4 regions of the Kitasatospora sp. NBC_01287 genome follow, and region 2 is predicted to be linked to each of the others. Evidence: riboswitches for the same ligand, from Rfam matches in the RefSeq annotation. Region 2 holds a riboswitch; each other region holds the start of a gene.

What was found. A riboswitch is a leader RNA that binds a small molecule or an ion and turns the genes downstream of it on or off. The one in region 2 is predicted to bind cyclic di-AMP.
Region 1: another riboswitch for cyclic di-AMP. It lies ahead of OG455_RS04820 (transglycosylase family protein); the one in region 2 lies ahead of OG455_RS35015 (transglycosylase family protein).
Region 3: another riboswitch for cyclic di-AMP. It lies ahead of OG455_RS29280 (NlpC/P60 family protein); the one in region 2 lies ahead of OG455_RS35015 (transglycosylase family protein).
Region 4: another riboswitch for cyclic di-AMP. It lies ahead of OG455_RS03345 (LysM peptidoglycan-binding domain-containing protein); the one in region 2 lies ahead of OG455_RS35015 (transglycosylase family protein).

What each region holds. Positions count from the first base shown of each region.
Region 1 is NZ_JAPEPB010000001.1:1,189,066-1,193,267, forward strand. Features, by position in the region: gene OG455_RS04800 (hypothetical protein) at 1-17, opposite strand, end outside; gene OG455_RS04805 (hypothetical protein) at 146-604, opposite strand; gene OG455_RS04810 (PPOX class F420-dependent oxidoreductase) at 983-1,408, opposite strand; gene OG455_RS04815 (hypothetical protein) at 1,596-2,183, opposite strand; cyclic di-AMP (ydaO/yuaA leader) riboswitch at 2,433-2,594, shown strand; gene OG455_RS04820 (transglycosylase family protein) at 2,597-3,661, shown strand; gene OG455_RS04825 (YchJ family protein) at 3,752-4,202, shown strand, end outside; partial or broken gene OG455_RS42210 (NUDIX domain-containing protein) at 4,167-4,202, shown strand, end outside.
Region 2 is NZ_JAPEPB010000001.1:8,193,242-8,197,443, reverse strand. Features, by position in the region: gene OG455_RS35025 (hypothetical protein) at 231-1,235, shown strand; cyclic di-AMP (ydaO/yuaA leader) riboswitch at 1,991-2,154, shown strand; gene OG455_RS35015 (transglycosylase family protein) at 2,162-3,364, shown strand; gene OG455_RS35010 (LacI family DNA-binding transcriptional regulator) at 3,847-4,202, opposite strand, start outside.
Region 3 is NZ_JAPEPB010000001.1:6,693,577-6,697,778, forward strand. Features, by position in the region: gene OG455_RS29270 (NYN domain-containing protein) at 1-951, shown strand, start outside; gene OG455_RS29275 (NlpC/P60 family protein) at 1,118-2,155, shown strand; cyclic di-AMP (ydaO/yuaA leader) riboswitch at 2,419-2,586, shown strand; gene OG455_RS29280 (NlpC/P60 family protein) at 2,593-3,753, shown strand; gene OG455_RS29285 (C40 family peptidase) at 3,974-4,202, shown strand, end outside.
Region 4 is NZ_JAPEPB010000001.1:846,520-850,721, reverse strand. Features, by position in the region: gene OG455_RS03350 (helix-turn-helix domain-containing protein) at 1-589, opposite strand, end outside; gene OG455_RS03345 (LysM peptidoglycan-binding domain-containing protein) at 880-1,776, opposite strand; cyclic di-AMP (ydaO/yuaA leader) riboswitch at 1,785-1,982, opposite strand; gene OG455_RS03340 (serine hydrolase) at 2,147-3,526, opposite strand; gene OG455_RS03335 (SAM-dependent methyltransferase) at 3,836-4,202, shown strand, end outside.

The sequences.
Region 1 (4,202 bases), 7.0 Mb from region 2:
ACGTCGTCGGCGCTCATCGTTCCGGCCTCCCCTTGTGCTGTTCCGCCGCAGGCCAGAGCCGTTCGGCCCGCGAGCCCCCGAGCGTACGGGAAGGCCCCGGACCGGCCGCCGCCGGGGCGCTCGTGCCAGGTCGGTCGGTACGCCGCTAACGCTCGGCCTCCGGCGCCCCGCCGCCGGTGCTGTACCAGTCCCAGGGCAGCGGCCCGCGGCGCGGCAGGTGCGGCTCGCGCGCGTTGATGGTGATCAGCGGGCGGTCCTTCCAGACGCTCGGGCTGTTGGACCGCCGGCAGAGCTCGGTGCGCGCGTGGTCGGTGTTGGCCACCAGGACCAGCACCGTCTCCTTGCGCAGCCCCTCGAAGGCCGCCGGGTCCGGGTCGTCCAGCACGGCGCGCAGCCGGGCCCGGTCCGCCAGCCGCAGCCGACCCCGGTTGCCGTAGCCCAGCGGGCGGGCCTCGGCGGTGCTCCTGGCCGCACCGCGGGCGAGGGCGAGCAGGGGCAGCAGGGTGGGGATCCGGCCCGGGTCGGTGACCGCCTCGCTCTGGGCGGCGCGGTAGACGGCCAGGCCGAGCAGGGTCCGCACCGCCTCCAGGTCGCCGCCCGCCACCCGCCACCCGCCACCCGGGGATCGTGTCCGGCGGCCCAACCGGTCAGCCCCTGGGCCCAGTGCATCGCCACGTCCAGGGCGGGCGCCTTGCCCAGCAGGGCGGCGTCGACCTCCCACCACCAGTGCGGCTCACCCTCCGCCCCTTCGACGGCAGGCTCCAACTCGTGCACAGCCCCACCTCGTTCCCGATGCGACCGCCGCTCCCCGGTCGGGGGCGCGCCCCTTCATCGTGCTGCGGCGCGCGGTGCCGTGTCCGCCGATCGGGCAAACCCGGGCGGCCGAGCGGGCCGGACTCCGGCGCCCCGCCCGGCCGTCGGGACGCCCGGGAACGGCCGTCGGACCCCCGGGGGCGTCCCTCGGGCCGCTGGGGAACGGCCGTCAGGGAGTCTGGCCGTACAGGTGCTCGACGTGCAGCTTGACCACCAGGCGGCGCTCGCGGACCATCGCGGCGCGGTAGTCGTCCCAGTCGGGGTGCTCGCCCTCCAAGGTGCGGTACAGGTCGATCAACTCCTCGACGGTGGCGTCGTCCTCGGCCGCCGCCACCGGGGTGAGCTCGGCGGTGCCCTCGGCGACCGCCCAGGTCCAGAAGTCCGGCGTGGTCGCGTACAGGCTGGCGCGCGGGTCCCGGGCCAGGTTCTTCGCCTTCGCCCGGTCGGCGGTGATCGAGACCCGGATCAGCTCCTTCGCCGGGTCGTAGGCGTAGCGGATGTTGGACAGCTGCGGCCGCCCGTCCCGCTTCAGGGTCACCAGCACGCCCGTGATCTGGGCGGCGAACAGTTCGCGGATCTTGGCTTCGTCGGCCATGGGCCTCTCCTCATCGGCTGATCAGCTGGTCGGCACCGGCTCGTCCGCGCCGGCAACTCCCAACCTAGCGGCGGCGGACGCGAGTCCGGGCGCGATCACCGCCGCCGGGAGCGGCGGACCTGACGCAGTACCGATCGGCGTTCCCGGGGTGACCGTCCGTAGCTACGCCGCGGTGTCAGCCGCGGTGTCAGCTGAATGCGATGGGACAGCCCCGCCGCAGCGAATGCTGAGCCGCACGCAGGTGGAGCGCGACGTAGAAGGTGCTGTCGAGATCCTCCGCCCAGGGCCCCGGCCGCGCGGCGGCGAGCTCCTTCGCCGCCCCGCCCATGAACCACATCGTCAGGTCGAGGTTGTCGCACATCTCCGGGACCTCGGCAGGCAGCTCGACCACTGCGGCCAGCCGCTCGGCAATCCCCAGCACCTGGGGAGCACCCGCGACCATCGTCTCGTCCGTGTAGCTGGAGCTGACCGGCAGCCAGATGTCCTCCTCCAGGGAGATCGGGACCATGACCGTCCAGCCGCAGACGGTCTCGATCTCCTCCCGCTCCAGATGTGCCTCGCACAGAGCCGTGAACCCGTCCATCGAGGGGATCAGCTTCTCCTCGAAGGACTGGCCAGAGCCGCGGACGAAGTCCGCCCCCTCAGGCACCGGCTCGTACGGCGCTGTCCCGCGCTTCGCCAGCTCCGCGTTCAGGGCTGCCGACGTCTCACCCCACCCGTCCTCATCCCCACCGAACCACTCCTCCGCGCTGATGCTGACCAGGTAGACACCCATGGCCGCAAGCTATGGCAGGCCAGTGACACAGCATTTCGCCGACGCCGCCCCGCAAACACCACGGCAACCAATCGCAACCCAGCGTGAACGGTCTCAGTACGGAGCATCGGTCGGCGACCGTGATTCGCGTGTGACGTGTGCGATGCGGGGTTGTTATCGAGGTGATGATCCGTCTAGTCTCCCCAGCAACCCGCCGCCGCGCGGGCACCCGGGGCCGGAACGCCGAGTCCTGCCCACCGCGCTCCCGGGACCACGACCACACCTCTGGGCAGGGGCGGGGGACCCAGGTTTCGATGCCGTCCCCGTACGGCTCGGGGTGAAGCCGTCCGCCGGATCCGTCCGCGAACGGCCGGGCCAACCTCCCGGTCCGAACCCGACAGCTCACCTCGCAGGCGTGCGGAGAGGGATGTTCGATGGGCATATCCGGAGTCTTTTCCGGTCCGGGCCGCCACCGCCGCCCCACCCAGGCCGAGCGCGCGGTGACCGTCGCGACCGTGGCCGGCGCGGGGCTGGCCCTGCCGCTGCTGACCGCGACCGGCGCGCACGCGGCCACCCCCGCCACCTGGGACACCGTCGCCCAGTGCATGACCAGCGGCAACTGGAGCACCGACACCGGGAACGGCTTCTACGGCGGCCTGCAGCTCAGCCAGGACAACTGGCTCACCTACGGCGGCGACCAGTACGCGGCGCAGGCCTCGCACGCGACCCAGGCGCAGCAGATCGCGGTGGCCGAGCAGCTGCTCGCCGCCCAGGGCCCGGCCATCTGGGGCACCTGCGCGACCACGGCGGGGCTGACGACGGCCGCGCCCACCCCGACCGCGCCGGTGAGCACACCCGCTCCGACGCCGACCGCGCCCGCACCGACCACGCCCACCACGCCCACCGATCCGCTCCCGACCGCACCGGTGGGCGCGCCCGCGCCCGTCAGCAGCGCGCCGACCGCGCCCACCCCGCCGACCGCACCGGTGACGCCGCCGAGCCCGGGCGCGCCCACCACCGCGCCGACCGCCCCGAGCGCACCGGCGCCGAGCACGCCGCCCGCCGCCCCGCCCACCGCCCCGGGCGCGACCGCGACGCCCGCGCCCGGTTCCAGCACGCCGGCGTCCAGCGTTCCCGCCCCCGCGAGCCCCACCTGGGCCGCCCCGGTGCCGGGCACTCCCGCCGCCACCCCGACCGTGCCGCCCGCGACCGTGCCGACCGCCCCGGCACCCGGCACCCCGGTGTCCGCCGCCCCGCAGGCGCCCGCGCAGCCCACCGCGCCCGGCACGCCGGCCGGCGCCATCGACGCAGCCGGCGCCCCCACCGCGACCCCGAGCGCCCCCGCCGCCGGCTACACCGTGCAGAGCGGCGACAACCTCTGGGACATCGCCCAGCAGCACCACCTCGACTCCTGGCAGCAGCTCTACCAGGCGAACCTCGGCGTGGTCGGCGGCAACCCCGACCTGATCCACCCCGGGCAGCAGCTCCAGCTGCCCTGATCCCCGGCAGCCCGGTGCCACCCGGCACCGGGCTGCGACCGCCGGTCCCCCACCGGCCCCCTACCGACCCCCGCCGGTCACAATGGACACATGTCACGACGCGCCACCAGGCCCCGCCCGACCCAGCGCCCCGCCGAGCCCACCGCCTGCCCGTGCGGCCTGCCCGCGAGCTACGCCGACTGCTGCGGCCGGCTGCACCGCGGCCTGGCCCCGGCGGTCACCGCCGAGCAGCTGATGCGCTCACGGTTCAGCGCCTTCGCGCTGGAGGACACCGCCTACCTGCTGCGCAGCTGGCACCCGCTGACCCGGCCGGCGGAGGTCGACTACGCCCCTGAGCTGCGCTGGCAGCGGCTGGAGATCCTGGGAAGCACCGAGGGCGGCCCGTTCCACCAGGAGGGCACGGTCGAGTTCACCGCCCACTACCGGGAGCGCGGGCACGCCGGCGCGATGCACGAGAACAGCCGCTTCGTGCGCCACGAGGGCGCCTGGGTCTACCTGGACGGCGATGTCGCCGCCGACTCCGACCCGGTGGACCGGCGAT
Region 2 (4,202 bases):
CGGAGTACGGGCCGATAAGGCTGACCGGTTCAGCCATTGACACCGCTCCCCGGTGATCAACTTCGCAGCCAAACCCTCACACTCCGTCACATCAGCACCAGGCGGGGAGGGTTTTGCCGCGGCTTGTCCGGGTTGGCGGCCCGCACGGCACCGCCCCCTCCCCTTCTATGACGCGCGAGGAGGCCCGGCCGGATGCGGGGCGATCACGCGCATGTCCTACGATCTCCGGCATGAGCACTGCAGCCATCCCGGGCGCACCACTGCCCGTCCGCACGCCAGGCTCCCGCGCGCGGGGGCGCCACCGTCGGCCCGAGAGGCCGGAGGTGCCGGTCGGCGCACCGGCACTCGTGCTCGCCGTGCCCGCCGTGGCCACCCCGGCCGCGGTCGCGCTGGTGAACGAGCTGGTCTCGGTGATCCGCGGCGAGCAGCCCGGCATCGAGGTCGCCGCCGGCTGGCTGCCCACCGCCCCGGCGGCGGAGCAGGACCCGTACCAGGGCGAGCCGACCGCGAACGCGGACGAGGGCGCCGAACCGAACGAAACGAACGCACACCCGCGGTTCTGGCCGACCGCGACGGTCGAGGGCTTGATCGCCGGCGCCCTGGAGGCCGGCCGCCCGGCCCCGGTGCTGGTGCCGCTGCTGCCCGGCCCGCACGACTACCTGACGGACCTGCACTCCCTGGCCGCCGAAACCGGCGCGCTGCCGACCGAGGCGCTCGGCCCGCACCCGCTGCTGGCGGAGGCGGTGCACGTGCGACTCTCCGAGGCCGGCCTGGCCCGCGCCGACCGCGCCCGACTCTTCGCCATCACCACCGCGGCGGACGGCGTGGTGCTGACCACGGTCGGCGGCCAGGCCGCCGCCGATGCCGCCGGGATCACCGGCGTGCTGCTCGCGGCCCGCCTGGCGGTGCCGGTGGTGGCGGCCGCGCTGGACGTGCCCGGGTCGGTGGCCGCCGCCGTCGAGCACCTGCGGGCCACCGGTTCGCAGCGCCCGGCGCTGGCGCCGCTGGTGATCGGCCCCGAGGTCGAGGAAGAGCTGCTGGTCGCCGCCGCCGAGGAGACCGGCTGCCCGAGCGCCGCCGCACTGGGCGCCTACCCGACGATCGGTCAGCTGATCGCCTCGTCGTACCTGGCCGCTCTGCCCGCCCCGACCGCCGAGGAGGCGGCCGAGCGTGCCGCCGCGGAGCTGGCCGCCGCCGAGCGGGCGCTCGCCGAGGAGGCCGACGCGGGCGAGTGACGCGGTAGGAGAACGCGGCACACACTCAGCAGGACCGCTCCTGGCCCTGTCCACGGTGAACACCGGGGACAGGGCCAGTGGCGTGCCCCCGGGCGGCTGGTCCGCGCTTCCGGCTCCTCGACGAGCGCTCCGACGGGCACTCGACAGCCGCTTGGACGGCGCTCCGACGGGCGCTCGGCAGACGGTCGACAGACGATCGGCGGGCCACCGGCGGGCTACCCCCGCGGCCCCGCCCGGCCCCGCCCGGCCCCGGCGAGGTGGCGAGCAGATGACGAACCGATGACAAGCGGGGGCGTCCACGGCCGCGGCCGAGGGGGCGGCAGGGAGCGGTTCGCGGCGTCGTCCTGACGGAGTGACAGAAGGGGCAAATCGGACATTCAGTTGATGTCGACCTGTCACACCGCCCCGCGCCCCACCGGACTCCCACCCCGCTCGCCGACCCGTCTCCGGCAGTGAATTTCTCTGCTCACCCGGCCGCCGCCGACCCCGCGGAACGGACGGCCCATCAGCGTCCGAGCGCCTGAGGGGCCAGCACCTTCCGTGCCCGGCGGGCCAGTTGCCGACGCCGGGAGCCTCACTCCCCCGACACCCCCTCAGCTGTCACTCCGGGGCGATCTTGAAGCACTCGTGGAGCCGGTGTGATGGCCATCACAGCTGTTTGCGATTTCAACTTATCTCTGTCTAACGTGCTCCCCGTTCGTGGTCACACGGACCCAGCGCGCCGGACGCCTAGTCCTGCCACCGACCGCGCTGGCAGCGCGAAAACGCAGCCACGGCAGGAGCGGGGGAACCAGGTAAGCCGCCCAGGCGCCGGTCTTCGGACCGGTGATCGGGGCTAGGGGTGAAGCCGCGCAGCAGCGCGGCCGGGCAACTCCAGTCCGAATCCGACAGCTCACCTCGCAGGCGTAGGAGAGGATCGCGTCTTTATGCTGCCCACCACCGGCACGACCCGTCCGTCCCGCACCACCCGCCGGGTGATCGCCGCCACCGGTCTGCTGGGCCTCGGCCTGAGCCTGCCGTGCATCACCGCCACCACCGCCTCCGCCGCCTCGGTCTCCACCTGGGACAAGGTCGCCCAGTGCGAGAGCACCGGCGACTGGAGCATCAACACCGGCAACGGCTACTACGGCGGCCTGCAGTTCAGCGCCTCCACCTGGGCCGCCTACGGCGGCACCCAGTACGCCGCGCAGGCCAACCAGGCCACCAAGGACCAGCAGATCGCCGTCGCCGAGAAGGTGCTCGCCGACCAGGGCCCCGGCGCCTGGCCCGTCTGCTCCGTGCAGGCCGGCCTGACCCAGGGCGGCCCCGCCCCGGTCGTCAACACCGGCTCCTCCTCCACCGGCAGCACCAGCACCCCGGCGCCGAGCACCCCCGCCCCCAGCGCCCCGGCGCAGAGCACCCCGGCGCAGAGCGGCTCGACCCAGGGCTCCTCCGACCAGGGCTCCTCGAGCCACGGGAGCTGGGGCCACTGGAACCACTCCCAGGGCGACCAGAGCTACACCGTGCAGGCCGGCGACTGGCTCTCCACCATCGCCAACGCCCACCACGTGGACGGCGGCTGGCAGAAGCTCTACGACCTCAACAAGTCGGTCCTGACCCACGGCCCCGACGTCCTCTACCCGGGCCAGCACCTGTCCCTGGGCGGCTCGCAGGGCACCACCACCTCCGCTCCCGCCAGCACCCCGGCACCGGCACCGGCGCCGGCCCCGGCCGTGCCCGCCCAGACCACCGCCGCCACCAGCAGCGCCACCAGCGCGCCGGCGGCGAGCGGCTCGATGGCCGCGGCGATCAGCTTCGCCGAGTCCCAGGTCGGCCAGGCCTACATCTACGGCGGCACCGGCAACGGCGGCTGGGACTGCTCCGGCCTGACCCAGGCGGCGATGGCCAAGGCCGGGATCTCCATCCCGCGCGTCGCCGCCGACCAGGCCGCCGCCAGCACCCCGGTGTCGATGAACAGCCTGCAGCCGGGCGACCTGCTGTTCTGGTCGAACAACGGCCAGGACTCGGGCGTCTACCACGTCGCCATCTACGTGGGCAACGGCCAGTTCGTCGAGGCCGCCAACCCGAGCGCGGGCGTGAAGTACGAGACCATCGCCAACTACGCCCCGGACTTCGCCGGCCGGGTCTGATCCAGCCGGCGCGCGCGTAGTGAAGTACGCGTGGTGACCGACGCGTAGTGAAGTACGCGATGCCGTGGACGTAGTGAAGTACGCACACGGACGGACATGTGCCGATCGGCCCCGCCGATCGCAACCGCAGGGCAGCCAAGAGGGCCGTCTCCCCCCAGGGGAGACGGCCCTCGGGCGTGCCGGTGCGTGCCGCGGCCCGCACCGACCGCGAAGGGGACCCGCGGCCGTGGTGGACAGCACGCCGGACACCGACGGCTGACCCGCCCGCCCGGCACGCGCGTACGCAGCACTCGGCACGCAGCACGGCACGGCGCCGCGGGTCCGCTCGGAACCCGCGGCGCCGTGCCGTCGTGAGTGCTGTGCCGTCGTGAGTGCTGTGCTGTCGCGAGTGCTGTGCCGTCGTGAGTGCTGTGCCGTCGCGAGTGCTGTGCGGTGCCACCGTGCCGCGCCGCGCCGCCCGGTGGCGGCGCCCGTGCGGCCGGCTACTCCCCGCGGTGCGCGCGGGCCCCCGTGGAGCCGCGCACCACCAGCTCGGGCTGGAACATGAACTCGGCGCGCTGGCCCGACTCCCCGCCGACCTCCTCCAGCAGCGCGTCCACCGCCGCGATGGCCATCGCCTCGACGGGCTGGCGGATGGTGGTGAGCGGCGGGTCGGTGAAGGCCATCAGCGGCGAGTCGTCGAAGCCGACCACCGAGACGTCGCCGGGCACGCTCAGGCCGCGCTGACGCACCGCGCGGATCGCGCCGAGCGCCATCAGGTCGCTGCCGCAGATGATCGCGGTGCAGCCTCGGTCCAGCAGCACACCGGCGGCCGCGTGACCGCCCTCGACGGTGAAGA
Region 3 (4,202 bases), 1.5 Mb from region 2:
GCCGAGCGGGCCGGTGCCGAGGACGCGGCCGCCGAGTCGGCCCGACTGGTGGAGAAGCTCCAGGAGGAGCTGACCGCCACCCGCGCGGCGGCCCGTGCCGACCTGGAGCGCCAGCGCGCGGAGGCCGAGGGCACCCGCAAGGAGTTGGAGGCGCTGCGCAAGAAGTTGCGCGGGCTGGAGAGCGACACCCGCCGGGCCCAGGCCGAGAGCCGCAAGCTGCAGGCCGAGCTGACCGCCGCCGCCGGGGCCGCCGCCACCGAGCGCGGCGCCGCCGAGAGCGAGGCCCGGCGGCTCAAGCACCGGGTGGCCGAGCTGGAGACCGCGCTGGAGGCCGGGCGCCGCTCGGCCCGCGAGGGGCGCAGTGTGGAGGACATGCGGCTGCGGCTGCTGCTCGACACGGTGCTGCAGTCGGCCCAGGGCCTGCAGCGCGAGCTGGCGCTGCCGGTCACCCAACTGCACCCGGCCGACCTGGTGGACGCGGTGGTCCCGGGCTCGGCCTCGCCGCACGACGTGGCCCGGCGCGGGCTGGCCGAGGACGACCCGGCGCTGCTCGACCAGCTGTTGGCGATCCCGCAGGTCCACCTGGTGGTGGACGGCTACAACGTGACCAAGACCGGCTATCCGACACTGCCGCTGGAGCAGCAGCGGATGCGGCTGCTGGGCGGGCTCGCGATGCTGGCGCAGCGCACCCAGGCCGAGGTGACCTGCGTCTTCGACGGCCAGGACCTGGACGTGCCGGTGATCATGGCACCGCCGCGCGGGGTGCGGGTGCGGTTCAGCCGGACCGGGCAGACCGCCGACGAGCTGATCCGGCAGCTGGTGCGGGCCGAGCCGCAGGGCCGTCCGGTGGTGGTGGTCTCGGCCGACCGGGAGGTGGCCGACGGCGTGCGGAAGGCCGGTGCGCGCCCGGTCGCCTCGGTGCTGCTGCTGAACCGGCTGGCGCGCAGTTGACCAGCGCTCAGCTGGTGAAGACCAGGTGAACACCTGCGGGTGACAGGTGGTTGGTGACCACGGGGGAGTGGCGCGGGGATCTGATGTTCACTAGGGTCTGGCGTCAAACCTATTTTTCCGGCCACTCATCCGTTCGGGTGAGACCGGTAGAAGAAGGAGCAGTCCCTTGGCGTCCCACCGCCGTCCCAAGCAGTCGAGCCGCGCGCGGATCTCCGTGCTCACCGCCGCTGCGGCGACCGCGGTCGCACTCTCCTCGCAGAGTGGGGCCTGGGCTGATCCGGCGCCCACGATCGACCAGGTCAAGGCGCAGATCGACGACCTGAACAACCAGCAGGAAGCGGCGGCCGAGAAGTACGACGGCGCCAAGGAGCGCGGCGACGAGCTGCGCCAGCAGGCCTCCCAGCTGCAGGACCAGGTGGCGCGCTCCCAGGACCAGGTGACCCAGCTGCAGACCGGCCTGGCCGGGGTGGCGGCCGACCAGTACCAGAACGGCGGGATCGATCCGTCCGTCCAGCTGATGCTCAACTCCAACCCGAGCGCCTACCTGGACCAGGCGTCCAGCATGCAGGTGGCCTCCAGCACCGAGGCGAACGCGCTGAGGTCCGTGCAGAGCCAGGAGCGCAACCTCGACCAGGAGAAGAAGGAAGCGGCCGACACGCTGGCCCAGTTGGACTCGGCCACCCAGGAGCTGAACCAGGCCAAGGCGGACGTGCAGGCCAAGCTGGCCGCCGCGCAGAAGCTGCTCAACTCGCTGAGCGCCTCGCAGCGGGCCCAGCTCGCCGCCCAGGACCGCGCCTCGCGCAGCAGCGCCCGCACCGACCTCAGCACCCTGGACCTGCCGCCGGCCTCCGGCTACGCGGGCCAGGCCGTCCAGGAGGCGCTCAGCCGGCTCGGCGACTCCTACGTCTGGGGCGCCACCGGCACCACCACCTTCGACTGCTCGGGCCTGATGCAGTGGGCCTACGCGCAGGCCGGCGTCTCGCTGCCGCGCACCTCGCAGGAGCAGGCCACGGTGGGCGCCAACGTGGGCACCAACATCGCCAACGCGCAGCCCGGCGACCTGATCATCTACGGCAGCGACCGGCACCACGTGGCCATGTACATCGGCAACGGCAAGGCCGTGCACGCGCCGCACACCGGTGACGTGGTCCGGATCGCCGACGCCGTCTCGATCGGTCAGATCAACACGATCCGCCGGCCCTGACCCACCGTCGCCCCGCCGTGCCGGGCGCACTGCTGATCCCCCGTCACCCTTCGCGTGTGACGGGGGACACTTCTTCGTGCACCGTGTGATCACTTGCCGGTGATCCCCCTAGCACGGAGAGTCAAAGTTTCCGGGTTTTTCCGACAAGGATTTGAACGGATCACAGATTTGTTACTAGGGTCGGCAATCAGACCCACGCGATGGTGATCACCCGACCCGGGTGACGGCGCGGGCACCGCCGAGTCTGGAAAGCAGCACGGGCAGTTGACTGCCCGACGGATCTCCTTCGGGAAGGCTGCGGACCGGAGCCGGGGAACCACGTTCCTCGGGGTGAATCGGCGCCAGGTCGGCCACGGGCCGGTGAGGCGTCGTAGGGCATCTCTTCCAGCCCGAACCCGTCAGCTCACCCGGTAGGCGGTTCGAGGGAAGAAGGATTCGTGGCGTCCCATCGTCGTCCCAAGCCCGTCGGTCGTACCCGCGCGTCGATCCTGACCGCCGCCGCCGCGACCGCCATGGCGCTCTCCTCGCAGGGCGCGGCGCACGCCGACCCGGCGCCCTCGCTCGACCAGGTCAAGTCCCAGGTCGACGATCTGAACAACCAGGCGGAGCAGGCCACCGAGCAGTACGACGGGGCCCAGGCCCAGCAGCAGACGCTGCAGAAGCAGGTCGGCGACCTGCAGGACCAGGTGGCGCGGCAGCAGGACCAGGTGACCAACCTGCAGGCCGGGCTGGCCTCGGTGGCCGCCGACCAGTACGCCAACAACGGCATATCGCCGACCGTCCAGATGATGCTCTCGTCCAATCCGGACAGCTTCCTCACCCAGGCCAGTTCGATCAGCCAGCTCAACAGCACCCAGGCGGAGACGCTGAAGGAGTTGCAGGGCGATGAGCGGGTGCTCGACCAGTCCAAGTCCGACGCGCAGACCAAGCTCGCCGCCCTGGACGCCACCACCCAGCAGCTGAAGACGGCCAAGGCGACCATCCAGGCCAAGCTGGCGCAGGCCCAGAGCCTGCTCAACTCGCTCACCGAGCAGCAGCGCCAGCAGATGGCCGCCGCGCAGGCGAAGGCCGACGCCGCCGCCAAGGCCGCCGCCGACCAGGCCGCCGCGCAGGCGAAGGCGGCCGCTGCCGCCAAGGCGCAGTCCGACGCCCAGGCCGCCGCCTCGCGCGACTCCTCCCGCACCGACCTGGGCAGCTCCTCCGGCACGGCCACCGCACCGGCCGCGCCTGCCGCGCCGACCACCGGCAGCTCGGCCGCCGCCGCCGCGATCGCCGCCGCCGAGAGCAAGCTCGGCTCGCCGTACAAGTACGGCACCGAGGGTCCCAGCACCTTCGACTGCTCGGGCCTGATGCAGTGGGCCTACGCGCAGGCCGGGGTCTCGCTGCCGCGCACCTCCGAGGAGCAGGCCGCGAGCGGCACCAACGAGGGCACCAACATCGCCAACGCGCAGCCGGGCGACCTGCTGATCTTCAACAACTACGGCCACGTCGGCATGTACGTGGGTGGCGGTGTGATGATCCACGCGCCGCGTGCCGGTGAGAACGTCAAGTACGAGTCGGCCACCGTGATGGGGATCGAGGCGATCGTCCGCCCCTGACGGCTCCTGACGTACCCGACGTCCCTGGCGGGGCGTCACCCAGGCCCGGTCTCCAGCACGGAGGCCGGGCTTTCGGCGTTCTGGTGTCCGATTGTGGATCAAATATTCGTATCGGTGGGGGTTTGGACTCATCCGTCCTGACTCGCTAACGTCTGCGCTCGGACCTCAGCTCCTCCGAGGGCTCACCCCGAGCTCTCACGGCGATTGGAGTCGTCAGCCGATGGCGATCACACCCCCGTCGGGCACCGCGCGCCGATTCGCCCGGGTGCTGGCGGTCACCGCCGCCGCCACCACCGCCCTGGCGATGACGGCCACCGCGCAGGGCGCGCCGGCCAAGCCGGACAAGAAGGACGTCAAGGCGCAGGTGGACCAGCTCTACGCGGAGGCCGAGCAGGCCTCCGAGAAGTCCAACGCCGCCGAGGAGGACGCCAAGCGCCTGCAGACCGAGA
Region 4 (4,202 bases), 7.3 Mb from region 2:
GCAGCGCGGGCAGCAGGCCGGCCCGCAGCAGCGAGGACTTCCCGGCGCCGGACGGCGCGACCAGGGCGAGCGGGCCGTGGCCCGCACGCTCGGCCAGCCGGTCGAGCAGGGCTGCCAGCGCGCTCGCGCGACCGGCGAACCAGCGGGCGTCCTGTGGCCCGAAGGCGGCCAGGCCCAAGTACGGGCAGGGGAGGTCGGGCTCGGCCGGCACCGCCCCGGAGGGCGCCCCGGGCACGAGGACCATCGGCGCGGGGGGCACCGGCGCGGGGGGCACCGGCACGGGGTGCATCGGCACGGGGGGCACCGGCACGGTGGGTGCGACCTCGGCGTCGGCCACGGGGTCGGCGAGGCGCAGCAGTGCGCCCTGGGCGTCCAGCAGCGCGTCGCAGCGGCGGGCCAGATCGGGGCCGGCCGGCTTGCCGCCGTTCTCGATCTTGCTGAGATAGCCCTTGCTGTAGTGCAGCAGTCGGGAGAGCGCGCTGAGCGAGAGGCCGCGCTCGGTCCGAAGACGGCGCAGCTCGGCGCCGAACTCCGGCTGCGGGGCGGCGGACGGGTGGACGGGATGCCCCGTCGGCGGAAGCCGGTCCATGCGTAACCCCATGACGGCCTGTCGGATCTACCGGTTCTGTCATCGACAGGTTACCGGCTGTGATGGGGTCCTCCCGGCATCCCGGATCGGGATACCGCAGATCCGATGCCGAGGGTCCACCCCCGCAGATCCGACCCCCGCAGATCCGGCGCCGGGAGCCGACGCCGAGCGGCCGACACCGAGCAGTGGCCGCCGAGCAGTGGCCGCCGAAAAGCCGCCGGCCGGTCGGCAGGTGGAGGACCTGTCGACCGGCCGGGCGGTTCAGCTGCGGCTGGTGATCACCGGAGTGATCAGTACGCCGAGTGGGTCTGCCAGAAGGCCCACGCCTGGTTCGGGCTGCCGTACGTGGTGTTCATGTACTGCAGCGCCCACTTGAGCTGGGTGGCGGGGTTGGTCGCCCAGTCGGAACCGGCCGATGCCATCTTGTTGCCGGGCAGGGCCTGCGGCAGGCCGTAGGCGCCGGAGCTCGGGTTGGTGGCGGTGACGTTCCAGCCGCTCTCGTGGGTGATGATCTGGTCGAACGACGCCAGCTGGTCGGCCGGGACGATGGAGGCGGCGAGCGCCTGCAGCGAGCCCGGGCTGTTGTCGGTCGGGGCCGTGACGGCGGCGGCGGGCGCGGCCGGAGCGGCGGCCTGGGTGCTGGTGCTGGTGCTCGGCGCGGCCGGGGCGCTCTGCTGCTTGGCGGGCGCGGCGGCGGCCGGGGCCGGGGCGGCCTGCGGGGCAGCGGCGGCCTGGGCGTCGCCCAGCACCAGGTGCTGGCCGGGGTAGAGCACGTCCGGACCCTGGTTCAGCACGGACTTGTTCAGGTCGTACAGCTTCTGCCAGCCGCCCTGGACGTTGTGGGTGGTGGCGATCTTGGAGAGCCAGTCGCCGCTCGCCACGGTGTAGCCGGCCGGCGCGGCGGCGGGGGCCGGGGTGGCCTGCGCGGCAGCGGCGGGCGCGGCCGGGGCCGGGGCGGAGGTCCGCTGGACCGGAGCCTGCTGGTGGGTGGCGGCCTGGGGAGCGGTGTAGGCGTGGCCGGCACCGTGGTGGTGGCCGTAGCCGCCCTGGTGGAGCGGGGCCGCGCTGGCGCCGGTGGCGGCGATCACGGGCAGGCCGGCGCCGACACCGGCGACGACGGCGATGGCGACGGCGCGCTTGATGGTGGCGCGGCTGGGCAGGCTGGAGCGACCGTTGACGGACAGCATGAAAAAGCGTTTCCTCTCCCACGCCTGCGAGGTGAGCTGTCGGATTCGGGCTGGAGTTGCCCGGCCGCGCAATGCGCGGCTTCACCCCAAGTCCCACCCGGAGAAATCCGGGTGGGACGACTTACCTTGGGTCCCCCGCCCCTGCCGTGGTGCTTTGGATGCACGTGCCCGCTCCGTCCGGCGGCAGGATTCGGCGTTCCGGAGAGCGGGGTTCGTGTGAAGACGAACGAGATGCACCGTAAGCGGGTCGAAGGTCCTATCACAAGCCGATGTGAGGTGTCTCATGTTCGGCTTCGCGACAGGCTTTCCGATTCCCGCGTGATTCCCTTCACAAAGCGGGGCCGTTATCTCCCCGTGATTTGATAATCCGTCAGCCCGCGTGCCAGCCCAGTGGGTCGACGCCGCCCGGCACGGCCCCGGCCGGGTCGTAGGGGGTGCGGGTCAGCACGAAGCTGCCCAGGTCGAGGTGGCTGACCGAGCCGTCGTCGGCCCGCACGACGCGCAGCGTCTCCCCGGCGTAGTAGCCCTCCAGGCCGATCCAGGTGCCGTCGGACTCCGGCTGGAAGGCCGAGCTGCGCGCCTGGCTGCCGAGCGCGGTGAGTTCCAGGACCTGGCCCGCCCGCAGGTGCAGGGCCAGCGCGGTGGGCCCCCAGTACCAGGGCCCGGTCAGCGCGAGCAGCTCCGGATCGGCGTCGGTGAACGGGCGCCAGGGCTCGGGGATGCGCGGTTCGCGCTCGGCAACGATGGCGACCAGGTCGATGGCCACGTCCCAGACCGCCGCGCTGGCCGTCACGTTGGTGAGCGTGACGGCCGCCACATCGTCCTCCGGGCTCAGCCAGAGGCCGGCCAGGAAGCCGGGCATCGAACCGCCGTGGCCGATCAGCAGCCGGCCGTCCCGGCGCAGCAGCTGCAGCCCGAGCCCGTAGCAGGCGGTCCAGTCGCCCTCCGGCGCGCCGGCCGGCAGGCGCATCTCGGCGAGCGTGGCGGGGGCGAGCACCTTCTCGGCGCCGCCCGCGGCGGTGCCGGCCAGGAACGAGGCCCAGCGGGCGAGGTCGGCGGTGGTGGACCAGAGCTGGCCGGCCGGTGCCATCAGGGCGGTGTCGGTGAGCGGCTCGGGGAGCATCACGTCCGCCCACGGGTGCACCGCGAAGCCGCCCGCGTGCGGGGCCTGCGGCAGCAGCGTGGTGCGGGTCAGGCCGAGCGGCTCCAGCACCTCCTGGCGCAGCGCCTCGCCCCAGGGCAGGCCGCGGACCTTGGCCACCAGTGCGCCGAGCAGTGCGTAGCCGGTGTTGGAGTAGTGGAAGCGTTCGCCGGTGGCGTGCCGGAACGGCTGGTCCTCCAGCAGGTGGCCCAGCTCGGGGCGCAGCTCGCCGGCGGTGCGCTCCCACCAGGGGCCGGGCGTCTCGGCGGCCAGACCGCTGGTGTGGCTGAGCAGTTGGCGGATGGTGGCGCCGCCTGCGGCGGTGTCGGGCAGGTGCTGCTCCAACGGGTCGGCCAGGTCGATCAGGCCTTCGTCGCGCAGCCGCATGACCAGGACCGCGACGAAGGTCTTGGTGATCGAGCCGATCCGGTACTGGACGTTCTCGTCCGGTGCGTGACCCTCGATCATGCTGCGGGCGCCGGTCCACACCAGGTGGCCGCCGCGAACCACCGCGGCGGCCAGGGAAGGGGTTCGGCCCTGCGCCTGGCCGACGGCGACGCGGCGCAGCAGTGCCCGTCGGGTCCCGGGCAGGAGTTCGGGTGCGGTCAGGGCAGGGGGTGACAGCTCGTCGGCTCGCTGCTCGTTGAAGGGCAACTCGGCGGCCGGGTCGGTCATCTGAACTCGCATTCGCAGCTGGGACGGGGGCAGCGGCACGCGCTGGACCGCTCGACCTTACCGGGGCCGACCCGACGTTGCGCGGCATTAAATCCGACTCGTTCGACCGCGCCGCGCGCCCGCCACCGACCGCGCCGCGCGCCCCCGTCCATGGTCGCCCCGCCCCTGCCCCCGCCGCTGTTCGAACGCCCGCTATGCTGCACCCGGCCGCCCGGCAGGCGGGCCCGGCGCAAGGGGGAGACGGTGCAGCAGTCCGATCAAGGCAGCGATCTGACGGATCTTCAGACAAGCCGCCCGCACCCTGCCCGGATCTACGACTACTGGCTCGGTGGCAAGGACAACTTCCCGCCGGACCGGGAGGCGGCCGAGCACGCGATCAGCGTCTCGGCGGACATCCCGGCCGCCGCCCGGGAGAACCGCGCCTTCCTGCGCCGGGCGGTGCAGCTGGTCGCGCGGGCCGGGATCCGGCAGTTCATCGACATCGGCGCGGGCCTGCCCTCGCCCGGCAACGTCCACCAGGTGGCGCAGGACGTCGACCCGCTGGCCCGGGTGGTCTACGTGGACAACGACCCGATCGTGCTCACGCACGGCCGCGCGCTGCTCTCCGACA